Regions from separate parts of the Paraburkholderia caballeronis genome, predicted to be linked through region 2. Evidence: riboswitches for the same ligand, from Rfam matches in the RefSeq annotation. Region 2 holds a riboswitch; the other holds the start of a gene.

Region 1 (7,055 bases), on a different contig from region 2:
CGAAGCTGGCCGGCGAGCCGCAGGTCGATCGCGCGATCGCGTTCGAAGAGAAACTCGACGCCGCGAAAGGCGAAGCGCCCGAGCCCGAACTGGTGAGCCGCCCCACCCAGGCCGGCATCGGCCTCGCGACCGGCGTGCTCGTGTACGGCGCGGCGATCGGCGGGCTGTTCTCGCTCGTGTTCGCGTACGTGCACGGCCGCGCGAGCCGGCTCGGCGCGCGCTCGCTTGCCGCGTGGCTGGCGCTTGCCGCGTTCGTGTCGATTGCGATCGTGCCGGCGCTCAAGTATCCGCCGAACCCGCCATCGGTCGGCGACCCCGACACGATCGGCTACCGGACCGGATTGTTCTTCCTGATGGTCGCGGTGTCGATCGCGGCGACGGTGTTCTCGCTGAAGCTGCGCCGCCATGCGGTCGCGCGCTTCGGCGCATGGAACGGTTCGATCGTCGCCGGCCTCGTGTTCATCGCGATCATCGTGGCGGTGCAGCTTGCGCTGCCGGTGATCGACGAAGTGCCGGCCGCGTTCCCGGCGACGCTGCTGTGGAAGTTCCGCACCGTCGCGATCGGCATGCAGGCGATCATGTGGACCACGATCGGCCTGCTGTTCGGCGCGCTGGCCGAGCGCGTGCGCCTGCCCGGCGCGCGGCCCGTCGCCGCCGCGCGTCACGCCTGAGCGTGACGTTCGTCCGCGCGGAACGGCTTCGCTGCCGTTCCGCGCGCGTCTCCTGTTTTTCCCGCTTCGCCTTCCGATGACCGATTCCGTTTCGAGCGCGGTGCCGCGCGGCACGCTGATGATCCAGGGCACCACGTCCGACGCGGGCAAGAGCACGCTGGTGGCGGGCCTGTGCCGGCTCGCGCGCCGCGCGGGCGCGCGCGTCGCGCCGTTCAAGCCGCAGAACATGGCGCTCAACAGCGCGGTGACCGCGGACGGCGGCGAGATCGGCCGTGCGCAGGCGTTGCAGGCGCTCGCGGCCGGCATCGACGCGCACACCGACCTGAACCCGGTGCTGCTGAAGCCGACGAGCGACCGCGGCGCACAGGTGATCGTGCACGGCCGCGCGCGGATGAACCTGCAGGCGCGCGCGTATCACGACTACAAGCCGGTCGTGTTCGATGCGGTGCTCGAATCGTATGCGCGGCTGCGACAGCAGTACGACACGATCTTCGTCGAAGGCGCGGGCAGCCCGGCCGAAGTGAACCTGCGCGCGAACGACATCGCGAACATGGGTTTCGCGGAAGCCGTCGATTGCCCGGTGCTGCTGGTCGCGGACATCGACCGCGGCGGCGTGTTCGCGCACCTGGTCGGCACGCTCGAATGCCTGTCCGCGAGCGAGCGCGAGCGGATCGCCGGGTTCGTCATCAACCGCTTTCGCGGCGATCCCGCGCTGCTGAAGCCGGGTCTCGACTGGCTCGAAGCGCGCACCGGCAAGCCGGTGCTCGGCGTCGTGCCGTATCTGCACGGGCTGACGCTCGACGCGGAGGACATGCTGCCGGGCGTCGCGCGCAGCGGCGCGCAGGCGGATGGGCCGGTGCTGAAGGTGATCGTGCCGGCGTTGCCGCACATCAGCAACCATACGGACTTCGATCCGCTGCGCGTGCATCCGCAGGTCGATTTCAGCTACGTGCGGACCGGCGTCGCGCCGCCGCCAGCGGATCTCGTGATCCTGCCCGGCTCGAAGAACGTGCGCGGCGATCTCGACTGGCTGCGCGCGAACGGCTGGGACGATGCGCTGCGGCGGCATCTGCGTTATGGCGGCCGCGTGATCGGCATCTGCGGCGGTTTGCAGATGCTCGGGCGCGAGGTCGCGGACCCGCACGGCGTCGAAGGCGAGCCGGGCGCGAGCGACGGCTTCGGATGGCTCGACTACCGGACCGTGCTTACGCAGCGCAAGGCGTTGCGGAACGTGCGCGGCGCGTTGACGTTCGCGGATGCGCCGGCCGTGGCGGGGTACGAGATTCATATGGGCGAGACGGAGGGGCCGGCGTTGGCGAAGCCGGTTTTGTCGCTGGCTGGTTCCGACGCGGGCGACGCGGCTCGGCCCGATGGCGCGCTGTCCGACGACGGACAGATTCTCGCGACCTATGTGCATGGGCTGTTCGACAGTCCGGACGCCTGCGCGGCGCTGCTCGAATGGGCGGGGTTGAGCGGCGCGCAGACGGTCGATTATCCGGCGCTGCGCGAGGCGTCGCTGGAGCGGCTGGCGGATACGCTGGCGGAGAGTCTCGATGTGCCGCGGATTTATGACGCGATTGGGCGTGGGGTAGCGAAGGCTTGACCGGTCGAGTCGGGTTCGCGTCGTTCGACGGCCTGAACCGCTGTGATTGCGCGAGATAGAACGGCGTGGTTTTGCCAAACCAGGCCCCCCCTCAAAACGCGTGCCCCCCAAACATCCCCGCCGCAAACGCCGGATTCGACGGCCAGTACCCGTGCATATAAGTCGCGACAATCGACCCATGCACATACACCGCTTCCCCGTCCGCGCCGCGCTGCGGCCGCGTGGCCGTCGCGACCGGCTCAAGCGGCGTCGTGATCTTCGAGTAGTGGAACGTATGCCCGGTCAGCACGCCATGACGTCCTTCGACCTGTTGCATCCCGAGCGCCGCGAGCCGCTTCTGCATCGCGCCGACGCCGGGCAGCAGCCCGAGCATCGGCGTGCGTTCGCCATCCTGATCGACGAGCGCATCGAGCAGATACAGCATCCCGCCGCATTCCGCGACCACCGGCTTATGAGCCGCGACATGCGCGCGAATCGCCTCGGCGCTGCGCGCATTGCGCGCGAGCGCAGCCGCATGAAGCTCCGGATATCCGCCCGGCAGATAAAGCGCATCGGCATCGCCGGGCAACGGCTCGTCCGCCAGCGGCGAAAAACATTCGACCCGCGCGCCTAGCGTTTCGAGCAGCGCAAGATTCGCCGGATAGATGAACGAAAACGCCGCATCGCGCGCCACCGCGATCCGCTTGCCGTCCAGCAGTCTCGGCAGCGCCGCGCGCGGCGGCGCGTCGAAGTCGAGCGCGGGCGGCAGCGCCGCGAGTCCCGTGCCGGCCAGCGCATCGGCGACGCGATCGAGCCTCGCATCGAGGTCGCCGATCTCGGCGGCCTGATGCAGGCCCAGATGGCGATCCGGCAGTTCGATGTCGTCCGCGCCCGCGATATGCCCGCACCAGCGCAGCGCGGGCGGCAGCGCATCGCGCAGCAACTGCGCGTGATACGCGCTGCCGACGCGGTTCGCGAGCACGCCGTAGAACGGCACGCCGGGTCTGAACTGCGCGAGCCCGAACGCGACCGCGCCGAACGTCTGCGCCATCGACTTCGCGGTGATCACCGCGAGCACCGGAATGCCGAACGCGGCCGCGAGGTCCGCGCTCGACGGCGTGCCGTCGTAAAGGCCCATCACGCCTTCGACGAGGATCAGGTCCGCGTCCCCGGCCGCTTCCGCGAGCAGCGTCCGGCAGCCCGCCTCGCCGACCATCCACAGATCGAGCGAATACACCGGCGCGCCGCTCGCGCGCGCGAGGATCGTCGGGTCGATGAAGTCGGGGCCGGTCTTGAACACGCGCACGCGCCGCCCAAGCCGCCGATGCAGCCGCGCGAGCCCCGCGGTGATCGTGGTCTTGCCCTGGCCGGAAGCGGGCGCGCTGACGAACAGCGCCGGACACGACGCCATCGCTCAGAACTCCACGCCGCGCTGCGCCTTCACGTGCTGCTCGCGGTACGGGTGCTTGATCGCGCGCATCTCGGTCACGAGGTCGGCGGCTTCGATCAGCGCGTCGGGCGCGTGCCGGCCGGTCACGACGACGTGCAGCATCGCGGGCCGCGCGGTCAGCACCGCGAGCACTTCGTCGAGCGGCAGGTAGTCGTACTTCAGCACGGTGTTCAGCTCGTCGAGGATCACCATCTGATAGTCGCCGCTTTCGATCATCCGGCGCGCCTCGTCCCAGCCCTTGCGCGCGGTCGCGATGTCGGCGTCGCGGTTCTGCGTGTTCCACGTATAACCGTCGCCCATCGTCACGAAATCGCAGGTCGCGACGCTGCCGAGAAAATCGCGTTCGGCCGTATGCAGCGCGCCCTTGATGAACTGCACGACGCCGAGCCGCATGCCGTGTCCGAGCACGCGCACGGCCATCCCGAACGCGGCGGTGCTCTTGCCCTTGCCGGTGCCGGTGTTGACGATCAGCAGCCCCTTTTCGACGGTCGCCTCCGACTGCTTTTTTTCGTGGCCTTCGCGGCGGCGCTGGGTCATTCGTTGATGCGATTCGGGATCGGTCTTCATGAAGCGGGGTCCTGTTGACGGGGAGAGGGCGACGGCGTTTCGTTCGCGTCGGCGGCGCAGGCGATGGCGACCGCGACCGCGACGCCGTCGCGGACGGTCTTCGCGACGATCAGTCGTCCGTCGCGGCCGGCCGCGAGCAGCGCGCACGGCTCGCAGACGCCGTCGATTCCGAAGCGCGCGCGGGTCGCGGCGGACGGCGCGGCGAGCGGATGCGACGCGCAGAACGCGGCAATGGCCTCGCGGCTGAACGTGCGCAGCGGCAGCGCATGCGACGCGCAGAATTCGACGAGGCCAGGCTCGCGCGCCTTGTCCGCGACGGTCGCGAGCGCCGCGACTGTATCGAGGCCGCGTGCGCCCAGCGCCGCGCGCACCGCGTCGCCGATCTGCGCGGCGGTGCTGTCGCGCCGGCAGCCGATGCCGATCGTCAATCCGTTCATGGTGCTTCGTCGTGTTGCGTTCGTCGCGCGCCGGCGGCCGTGGAAACCCGACGCCGACGCACGGAGCCGCCGCGCGGCGCGCATACGATACACGCGTTCGCAGCGGCCCGCCAGCGCGGCTTCCTTGACGATCGTCGCCGGCCCGGCCTACACTCGCATCCACTCTGGTGCCTGCGCGCGCGGCGTTCCGCGCGCGCGGTTAAACGGGAAACAGGACGCTCCGATCCGCCTCACGGCCATTCGGGCCAACCTGTGCTGCCCCCGCAACGGTTCAGCGAACGCGTCGCCCTGCGCGATGCACAACCCGCTTCCCGTCCGCGCGCCTCGCGCGGGACGTTCGGCCACTGCGCGACGAAGTGCGCGCGGGAAGGCGAAGCGGCGTTTTCGCCAGCCCGGATACCGGCCAGACAGGAGGAGCAGGCGCTGCGGGGATGCGGCGCCTCGTCCACGACTTCATGGCTTCATTGCGTTTTCGGCCGCACGATGCACGCCGCAAACGCAGCCTTTCCGTCCCCGTAGCCGTTTTCCCGTTCGCGCGGATGCGCGCCCGCTGCCTGCCGTTTTCGACCGGCCGGCGCGGGCAGCCGACGTCGCGCGCGGGTTTCCTTCATCAACGGAGCGACCATGCGAGCCCCGATGCGCAAGATCCCCGTCACGGTCGTGACGGGTTTTCTCGGCAGTGGCAAGACCACGCTGCTGCGGCACATTCTTCAGAACGCAGGCGACCTGCGGATAGCGGTGATCGTCAACGAGTTCGGCGAACTCGGCATCGACGGCGAGATCCTGCGCGGCTGCGGGATCGGCTGCGACGACGACGGCCGCGAGGTCGAAGGGCAACTGTACGAACTCGCGAACGGCTGTCTGTGCTGCACGGTGCAGGAGGAGTTTTTCCCGGTGATGGAGCAACTGGTCGAGCGGCGCGATGCGATCGACCACGTGCTGATCGAGACGTCCGGCCTCGCGCTGCCGAAGCCGCTGGTGCAGGCGTTCAACTGGCCGTCGATCCGCAACAGCTTCACCGTCGATTCGGTCATTACCGTCGTGGACGGCCCGGCCGCCGCGAGCGGCCAGTTCGCGGACGATCCGCACGCGGTCGATGCGCAGCGCCGCGCCGACCCGAACCTCGACCACGAATCGCCGCTGCACGAACTGTTCGAAGACCAGTTGGGCGCGGCGGACCTGGTGATCCTGAACAAGACCGATCAGCTCGACGAAACGCAGCAGCAGGCAGTCGAACAACTGATCGCGGCCGAAGTGCCGCCGCAGGTGAAGATCGTGCGCGCGCAGCGCGGGCAACTCGACCTGCACACGCTGCTCGGCCTTGGCGCGGCGTCCGAGGAGACGATCCATCTGCGCGTCGATCATCACGGTTCCGCCGACGATCCCGACCACGATCATCATCACGACGACTTCGACTCGGTCGTCGTCGAAGCGGACGTGCGCTCGCGCGACGCGATCGTCGCCGCGTTGCAGGCGGTCGTCGCGCAGCACACGATCTATCGCGTGAAGGGTTTCGCGGCGCTGCCCGACGCGCCGATGCGGCTCGTCGTGCAGGGCGTCGGCCAGCGGTTCGACAGTTATTTCGACCGCCGCTGGCAGGACGGCGAAACCCGCAACAGCCGCTTCGTGCTGATCGGCGAGGACCTCGACCGCGCGACGCTGCAACGCGCGCTCGACGCCGCGCTCGGCGTCGAAACACAACCGGTTTAAGCCGCGATGCATCTGTTGCGCACGGTGCCGGGCGGGTTCGTCGACGACACCGAAGGCGTCGTGCGGATCGACCAGCGCCCGGCCGACATCGTCGTGCTGAGTTCGGCGGACACGACGCTGTCGCTGCTCGCGAGCGTTGCGCCGCGCCTCGGTGCGGGTTTTCCGTCGATCCGGCTCGCGAACGTCACGTTCCTGCGCCAGCCGGCGTCCGTCGATTTTTACGTGGACGACGTGTTGCAGCACGCGCGCGCGGTGATCGTCGACCATCTCGGCGGCGAGAGCTACTGGCCTTATGGGATCGAGCAGGTGGTCGCGCTCGCGCAGCGCCGGCAGCAGACGCTCGCGATGTTCTCCGGCGATCTTCAGGAGGACCCGCACCTGCTCGCGCGCAGCACCGCCGACGCGGACCTGTGCCGGCAGTTGTGGCGTTATCTGCGCGAAGGCGGCCCGCAGAACGCGGAAGCGTTCCTGCGCTGCATCGCGCACCGCGTGTTCGGCTTCGGCGCGGAGCCGCCGCCGCCGCGCGCGTTGCCGGCCGCGACGCTGTATCACCCGGCGCACGACACGCCGACGATCGCGGACTGGCAGGCGCGCTGGCGCGCCGGCGCGCCGGTCGCCGCGATCCTGTTCTACAAGGC
Region 2 (7,055 bases):
TGACCGAACGGCTGGCCGAACTGGACGCGCAAAAGGACATTGCGACGGCGACGGATTTCGAGGATTGAACGGTGTCGTTTGCGCGATATGGCGGGCGCGCGTCCGGTTCGGAGAGACTGAAAACGAAGCGTCGTTTATGGCGGTCGCCAAGGAACGGTTGTCGCGGCACGGTCGCATCGGCCGTCTGCGATGCGCAGCGCCGTCCGCTCAGTCGGTGATCGTGATCTGCGCGGCGCTGTCTTCGCCGAAGTGAAACTCGTCGACCCGGCCCGCGCGAACGTCGAGCAGCAGCCGGTCGATCGTGTGGAGTTGTCCAAACGCGTCGTCGTCGGGACTGTCCGATGCCACGCCCTGACCCGAAGCGGCCTTGTGCGCTTCGAGCAGGAGATGAATGGCTTCCTCCCGGGTCATAAAGATGCGGTCCATCGTGCGCTCCCTCGCGATGCTTTCTGATGCAGACGCGACGATAGCATGGGACGCCGGCGCGGGCGCGCGAACCCGCCGTCCGTCATGACCGTAGCCGTGACCGCCGTTTGATTCAGTTCAGCGCGAACGCCATCAGGTAGTCCCCCTGGTCCCTGGAGTGCGCGGCCCCGCCGACCGAAACGACGACGTACTGCCGCTGCGAAACCGGCGACACGTAGGTCATCGGCGTCGCGCTCGCGCCGACCGGCAGCGGGTACTTCCACAGTTCGTCGCCGGTCGCCTCGTCGTACGCGCGCAGATAGTAGTCCTGGCTGCCCGCGAAGAACACGAGGCCGCCGGCCGTCGCGCTGGTGCCGGCGTAGGTCGGCGCGCCGGTCGTGAGCGGCAGATGCAGCTTGATGCGAAACGGGCCGAGCTGCTCGGCGGTGCCGGCCGGCACCTGCCACGCGACCTGCCGCGTGTTCATGTCGATTGCGGTGATCGTGCCGAACGGCGGCTGCGCACACGGAATGCCGGCCGGCGACATCCACAACTCGGCCGCCAGTCCGTACGGAGTGCCGGATTGCGGCGACGGGCCGTGGCCCGCGCCGTCGCCGGCGATCTTCGCCGACAGCCTCGGATAGTCCTTCCTCGGAATCAGCCAGAACACGCTCGGCACGCGGACGTCGTTCATGAACACGCGCCGGTTCGCGACGTCCACCGACACGCTTCCCCAGTTGAAGCCGCCCAGGTTGCCGGGCTGCTGGATGGCGGGCGTCAGGCCGACCGGCGTGAAGTCTCCCGCGTACCTGGCCCGGCGAAACAGGATGCGGCAGGCCAGCTGGTCGAACATCGTCACGCCCCACATGCGCTTTTCGGTCAGGGGCTGCGCGCCGATCGTCGGCATGCCGACCGAATAGGGCTGCGTGCGCGCCAGCCGCTCCTCGGGGACGCCGCCCGTCTGCGGCACGGGTTTCTCCTGCACGTCGGCGAGCGGCGTTCCCGTCGCGCGGTCGAGCAGGAAGATCTGCCCTCGCTTGGTGGTCTGCAGCACGGCCGGCACGATCCGGCCGTGTCCGTCCGGCACGTCGATCAACGCGGGCTGCGACGGCAGATCGTAGTCCCACAGGTCGTGGTGAACGGTCTGGAATTTCCACTGCTCGCGTCCGGTGTCGATGTCGAGCGCAACGAGGCTCGAATTGTATGCGTCGGCATACGCGGGCCGCGTCGCGCCGAAGTAGTCCGGCGTCATGTTGCCGAGCGGCGCATAAACGAGTCCGAGCCGGTCGTCGTAGGCCGCCGTCGTCCACATGTTCGGCGTGCCGCGCGTGTAGGTCTGCCCGGCGGGCGGCAGTCGCGTGATCGCTGGATTGCCGAGGTCCCACGCCCATTCCAGTTGACCGGTCAGCACGTTGAACGCGCGGATCACGCCGGACGGTTCGCCGACTTCCTCGTCGTCCAGCACCCAGCCGCCGACCACGATCTTGTCGCGCGCGACCAGCGGGGCCGAAGTCTGGAAATAGAAGCCCGGCTTGATCGGCCCCATGCCCTGCGATAGCTGCACGATGCCGTGGTCGCCGAAGTCCGGGCACAACTGGCCGGTTCTCGCGTCGATGGCGATCAGCCGCGCGTCGATGGTGGTCTCGATCACGCGTTCGGCGCACAGACCTTCGGTCCGCGCGGCGGACGCGGCCTTGTAGTAGCCGAGGCCGCGGCACCGCTGCCAGAACGGCGACTTCGCGTTCGGATCGAAGACCCAGCGCGCGTGGCCGCTGTCCACGTCGAGCGCCGCGACGACGTTGCTCGAATTGCACGAGTAGAGCGTGTTGCCGATCTGCAGCGGCGTGTTCTGATCGACGCCGAGATTGTGGTTGTGCGTGCGATAGACCCACGCGAGCCCGAGGCGGCCGACGTTGCCGCGGTTGATCTGGTCGAACGGCGCGTAGCGCAGGCCCGCCGTCGTGCGTCCATAGGCGGTCCAGTCGGACGGGTGATTGTCGCCGGCCGCCGGCCGGTAGGCGGCCTGCTGGCGCGCGTCCGGACGGATCACGTCGTGCGGCGCGAACGCGAGGCCGAAGCCGGCGACGCACAGCAGCAGCGCGCCGCCGCCGAGCGCGAGCGCGAGGCGTCGGGCCGGCGTGCCGCGCGGCGCGGGCGAGCACAACCACGCGAGCGCGGCCAATGCCATCGGCGTGAGCAGCCGCGAAAACAGGCCCCAGAAGTCGATGCCCGATTCCCAGAGCGCCCACGGCACGGTGACGAGCGCGACGAGACCGACCAGATGCGCGCCGGCCGGCGAGCGCCGCCAGATGAGCACCGTCGCGCCCGCGTAGGCCACGCCCGCGAGCGCGTAATACGGCGAGCCGCCAAGGGCGACGAGCCACGCGCCTGCGCCGGTCAGGCCGAGCGACACCAGCGCGAGCAGACAGGCAAACACTCGGGCCGCGGTATCCACCAGAACCTCCTGAAAGGAAATGGTTGGGAATCAGTTTAGTGGAAGCGGGACGCGTGTTTAGCGGCGACCGTGCGGTTCTGTGTTCCGCCGCACGCGGTCCGTGAGCGAGTTGCCGAGGCGACAGGCAAATCGTCATAACCGGTCGTGCGATGTGGCGCGAACGAAGGACAGCATGCCGACGATGAAGAAGCCGGGTTCGTCGAGCAGGCAGAACCGCGCGCCGGACCACATCGGGGCAAACCGTCGTTGGGTCGACGCGCGCCGATCCGCTATGCTTTCGACTGCTTGGCGCCGAACCGGCGCGAGCAGCCGAAGCGGGCCGAACGCGGCCCGCAAGCGGAACGAAGCAGGGAAGCCGGTGTGAATCCGGCACGGTCGCGCCACTGTGACTGGCATCGACGGATCGAGGCGATCCACGTCGAGCCGGAAGTCAGACCTCGCTGCGTTCTTTCTCCCAGACATTCCAGGGCGCGCAACCCAAGGAGCCGTCAATGAACGCCATCTCTTTATCGAGCGACCGGCAACGCCTGTCGCAGCCGCTTCGCGTCGCCGCACGCCGTTCCCCGGCGCGGCGCCGATAGAACGGGTTCGCCCTTCACGGCAAGACCGCTGGACGTCGCCGCCCGCCGCCCGCGCCCTCACGGCGACGGGCCGCTGCCGGTGTTCGCTCGTCCAGCGGTTTCCTCACGGACAGGAACGAGTCCATCCGCAAACGTTCCGCGCATTCGCGGGCGGGTGCGGGCGCGACGCAGTCGCGCATGGACGAAAGGGGCATGGGATGGCTTCGACGGACGACGATGAACTGAATCAACTGCTCGGCAAGCTGGCGGCGGGCAGCGACGATTGCTGGGACGTCTACGAGGAAGTGGGCCGCATCGTCGTCGCGCAGTTGAACGCGCGCGACTGGCGCGCGCTCCGCTCGATCGCCGACGCATGGATGACGAGCGCCGCCGCGCAAGGCCGGCTTGCCGACACGCCGCCCGAAGCGCCGGATCACGCGGCGGCCGAGACGCGGGCGAACCATGCAGACGCGCTGCTGGGCGCGGCGATCGTCCGCGCCGTGTTCGGCGACGAGCCGCCTATGCACTGACTACGCCCCGACGCGCGCCGCCTGCCAGTTCGATTGCCGCGCGAACTCGACGAACGAGGCCAGATAATCGAGGCCGCCGTCCGCGTCGCGGGTGCCGAGAAAGATCTGCTTCGCGATGCCGTCGCGGCCGAGCTTCACGCTGACGAGCGGCATGCGGTCCGCGTATTCGTCCGCGAGCCAGCGCGGCAGCGCGGCCACGCCGCGACGGCTCGCGACCATCTGCAACATGATGTCGGTGGTTTCGATCGTCTTGTGGCGGCGCGGCGCGACGCCGGCCGGCCGCAGGAACTGGTTGTATATGTCGAGCCGGTCCGTTTCGACCGGATAGGTGATGAGCGTTTCGTCCACCAACTGCTCGGGTTTCACGTAACGCGCCTTCGCGAGCGGATGCCCTTCCGCGACGACCAGCACCTGCTCGTAATCGAACACGGGCTCGAAGCTCAGGCCCGGACGATTGAGCGGGTCGGGCGTCACGAGCACGTCGACGTCGTAACCGAACAGCGCGCCGATGCCGCCGAACTGGAAGCGCTGCTTCACGTCCACGTCGACGTCGGGCCAGCGCGCGAGATACGGCGACACCACCTTCAGCAGCCACTGATAACACGGGTGGCATTCCATGCCGATGCGCAGCGTGCCGCGCTCGCCTTCCGCATATTGCTTCATGCGCTCCTCGGCGTGCTCGAACTGCGGCAGCAGCCGTTCCGCGAGCGAGAGCAGGTACTGGCCCGCCTGCGTGAGCCGCAGGCTGCGGCCCTCGCGGTCCCAGATCGGCGTACCGAGCTGCTGCTCGATCTTGCGGACCGTGTGGCTCAACGCCGACTGCGTGAGAAAAAGCGCGCCGGCCGCCGCGGTGAGCGACCCCTGGCGGGCCACCTCGCGGACGATGACGAGATGAATGCGTTCGAGCATGACGCCGGACCCTTTGGATAATCGATGAACAAAATTAATGGATGGATGAAATAAAGCCATTTTATTTCATCGAGCGATCATCCTATCATCGCTGCCACTCCCGCCTCGTTCGGGCGTTTTTCTCTTTGACGGCAGCGCACATGGTCACTACACACAATCTCGGCTTCCCGCGCATCGGCGCGAAACGCGAACTCAAGTTCGGCCTCGAACGCTACTGGAAGGGCGAGTCGTCGCGCGACGAACTGAAGGCGCTCGGCGCGCAACTGCGCCAGCGCCACTGGGACGACCAGAAGGATCTCGACTGGGTGCCGGTCGGCGACTTCGCGTTCTACGATCAGGTGCTCGACATGAGCTTCACGCTCGGCAACCTGCCCGAACGCGTGCAGGATTTTCATGGCGACACGCTCGACAACTATTTCCGCGTCGCGCGCGGCCGTTCGGCCCAGGCGGCGGAAGAACATGGCGCGTGCTGCGGCGGCGTCGCGGCCGGCGAGATGACGAAGTGGTTCGACACGAACTATCACTACATCGTGCCGGAATTCACCGCCGACACGCAGTTCAACCTCGACACGTCGCGCCTCGTTGAACAGTTGCGCGAGGCCCGCGAGCAGGGCGTCAACGCGAAGCCGGTCATCGTCGGGCCGATCAGCTATCTGTGGCTCGGCAAGGCGAAGGACGACTCGGACAAGCTCGCGCTGCTGCCGCGCCTGATGCCGGTGTATTGCGCGCTGCTCGACTATCTGAAGGTGATGGACGTCGAGTGGGTGCAGATCGACGAACCCGTGCTCGTGACCGAACTCGATCCGGCGTGGCGCGCGGCGTTCGCGACCGCGTACGAGTCGTTCGAGACGCGCGGCGTGAAGCTGCTGCTCGCCACCTACTTCGGCCAGTTGCAGGAGAACCTCGACCTCGCGTGCGCGCTGCCGGTCGACGGCCTGCACCTCGACGCAATCAACGCACGCGACGAGATCGAACAGGCCGCGCGGCAACTGCCCGCGCAGAGCGTGCTGTCGGTCGGCGCGATCAACGGTCGCAACATCTGGAAGACCGACCTGAACGCCGCGCTCGACTGGCTTGAACCGCTCGCGCAACGGCTCGGCGACCGGCTGTGGCTCGCGCCGTCGTGCTCGCTGCTGCACGTGCCGGTCGATCTCGCGAGCGAAGAGACGCTCGACGCCGAGATTCGTTCGTGGCTCGCGTTCGCGCTGCAAAAGCTCGACGAACTGAAGGTGCTCGCGGCGGCGCTGAACGCGGGTCGCCGCGCGGTCGCCGACGAACTGGCCGCGAACGCCGCGGCGGTCTACCAGCGCCGCCACTCGCCGCGCGTGAACAAGCCAGCGGTGAAGGCCGCGCTCGCGCGCATCGACGCGAACCTCGGCAACCGGGCCAGCCGTTATCCGGAGCGCGCGCCGAAACAGGCGGCGATCCTCGGTCTGCCCGCGTATCCGACAACGACGATCGGCTCGTTCCCGCAGACGGCCGAAATCCGCCACGCGCGCAGCCAGTACAAGGCCGGCGCGCTGGACGAAGCGGGCTACCGGGCGGCGATGCGCGCCGAGATCGAGCGCAGCGTGCGCGAGCAGGAGGCGCTCGGGCTCGACGTGCTGGTGCACGGCGAAGCGGAGCGCAACGACATGGTCGAATATTTCGGCGAGCAACTGGACGGTTACGCGTTCAGCCAGTTCGGCTGGGTGCAGTCGTACGGCTCGCGCTGCGTGAAGCCGCCGATCCTGTTCGGCGACATCAGCCGCCCGAACGCGATGACCGTCGAGTGGATTTCGTACGCGCAGTCGCTGACCCGCAAGCCGATGAAGGGGATGCTGACCGGGCCGGTGACGATCCTGAACTGGTCGTTCGTGCGCGACGACCAGCCGCGTTCGGTGTCGTGTCATCAACTGGCGCTCGCGATCCGCGACGAAGTGCTCGATCTGGAGAAGGCCGGCGTGCGCGTGATCCAGATCGACGAGGCGGCGCTGCGCGAAGGGCTGCCGCTGCGCCGCGCGCAGTGGGGCGAATATCTGCAATGGGCCGTCGAGTCGTTCCGTCTCACCGCGAACGGCGTGCGAGACGAAACGCAGATCCACACGCACATGTGTTATTCGGAGTTCAACGACATCATCGCGTCGATCGCCGACATGGACGCGGACGTCATCACGATCGAGACGTCGCGCTCCGACATGGAACTGCTCGACGCGT

The links. A riboswitch is a leader RNA that binds a small molecule or an ion and turns the genes downstream of it on or off. The one in region 2 is predicted to bind cobalamin.
Region 1: another riboswitch for cobalamin. It lies ahead of cobW (cobalamin biosynthesis protein CobW); the one in region 2 lies ahead of BLV92_RS27745 (hypothetical protein).

What each region holds. Positions count from the first base shown of each region.
Region 1 is NZ_FNSR01000002.1:1,978,491-1,985,545, forward strand. It holds gene BLV92_RS25365 (CbtA family protein) at 1-671, shown strand, start outside; gene BLV92_RS25370 (cobyric acid synthase) at 748-2,274, shown strand; gene BLV92_RS25375 (cobyrinic acid a,c-diamide synthase CobB) at 2,366-3,664, opposite strand; gene cobO (cob(I)yrinic acid a,c-diamide adenosyltransferase) at 3,668-4,270, opposite strand; gene BLV92_RS25385 (cobalamin biosynthesis protein) at 4,267-4,707, opposite strand; cobalamin riboswitch at 4,856-5,129, shown strand; gene cobW (cobalamin biosynthesis protein CobW) at 5,332-6,417, shown strand; gene cobN (cobaltochelatase subunit CobN) at 6,424-7,055, shown strand, end outside.
Region 2 is NZ_FNSR01000003.1:203,833-210,887, reverse strand. It holds gene BLV92_RS27760 (SDR family oxidoreductase) at 1-68, shown strand, start outside; gene BLV92_RS27755 (hypothetical protein) at 208-426, opposite strand; gene BLV92_RS27750 (membrane-bound PQQ-dependent dehydrogenase, glucose/quinate/shikimate family) at 539-2,860, opposite strand; cobalamin riboswitch at 3,170-3,319, shown strand; gene BLV92_RS27745 (hypothetical protein) at 3,639-3,950, shown strand; gene BLV92_RS27740 (LysR family transcriptional regulator) at 3,951-4,859, opposite strand; gene metE (5-methyltetrahydropteroyltriglutamate--homocysteine S-methyltransferase) at 5,000-7,055, shown strand, end outside.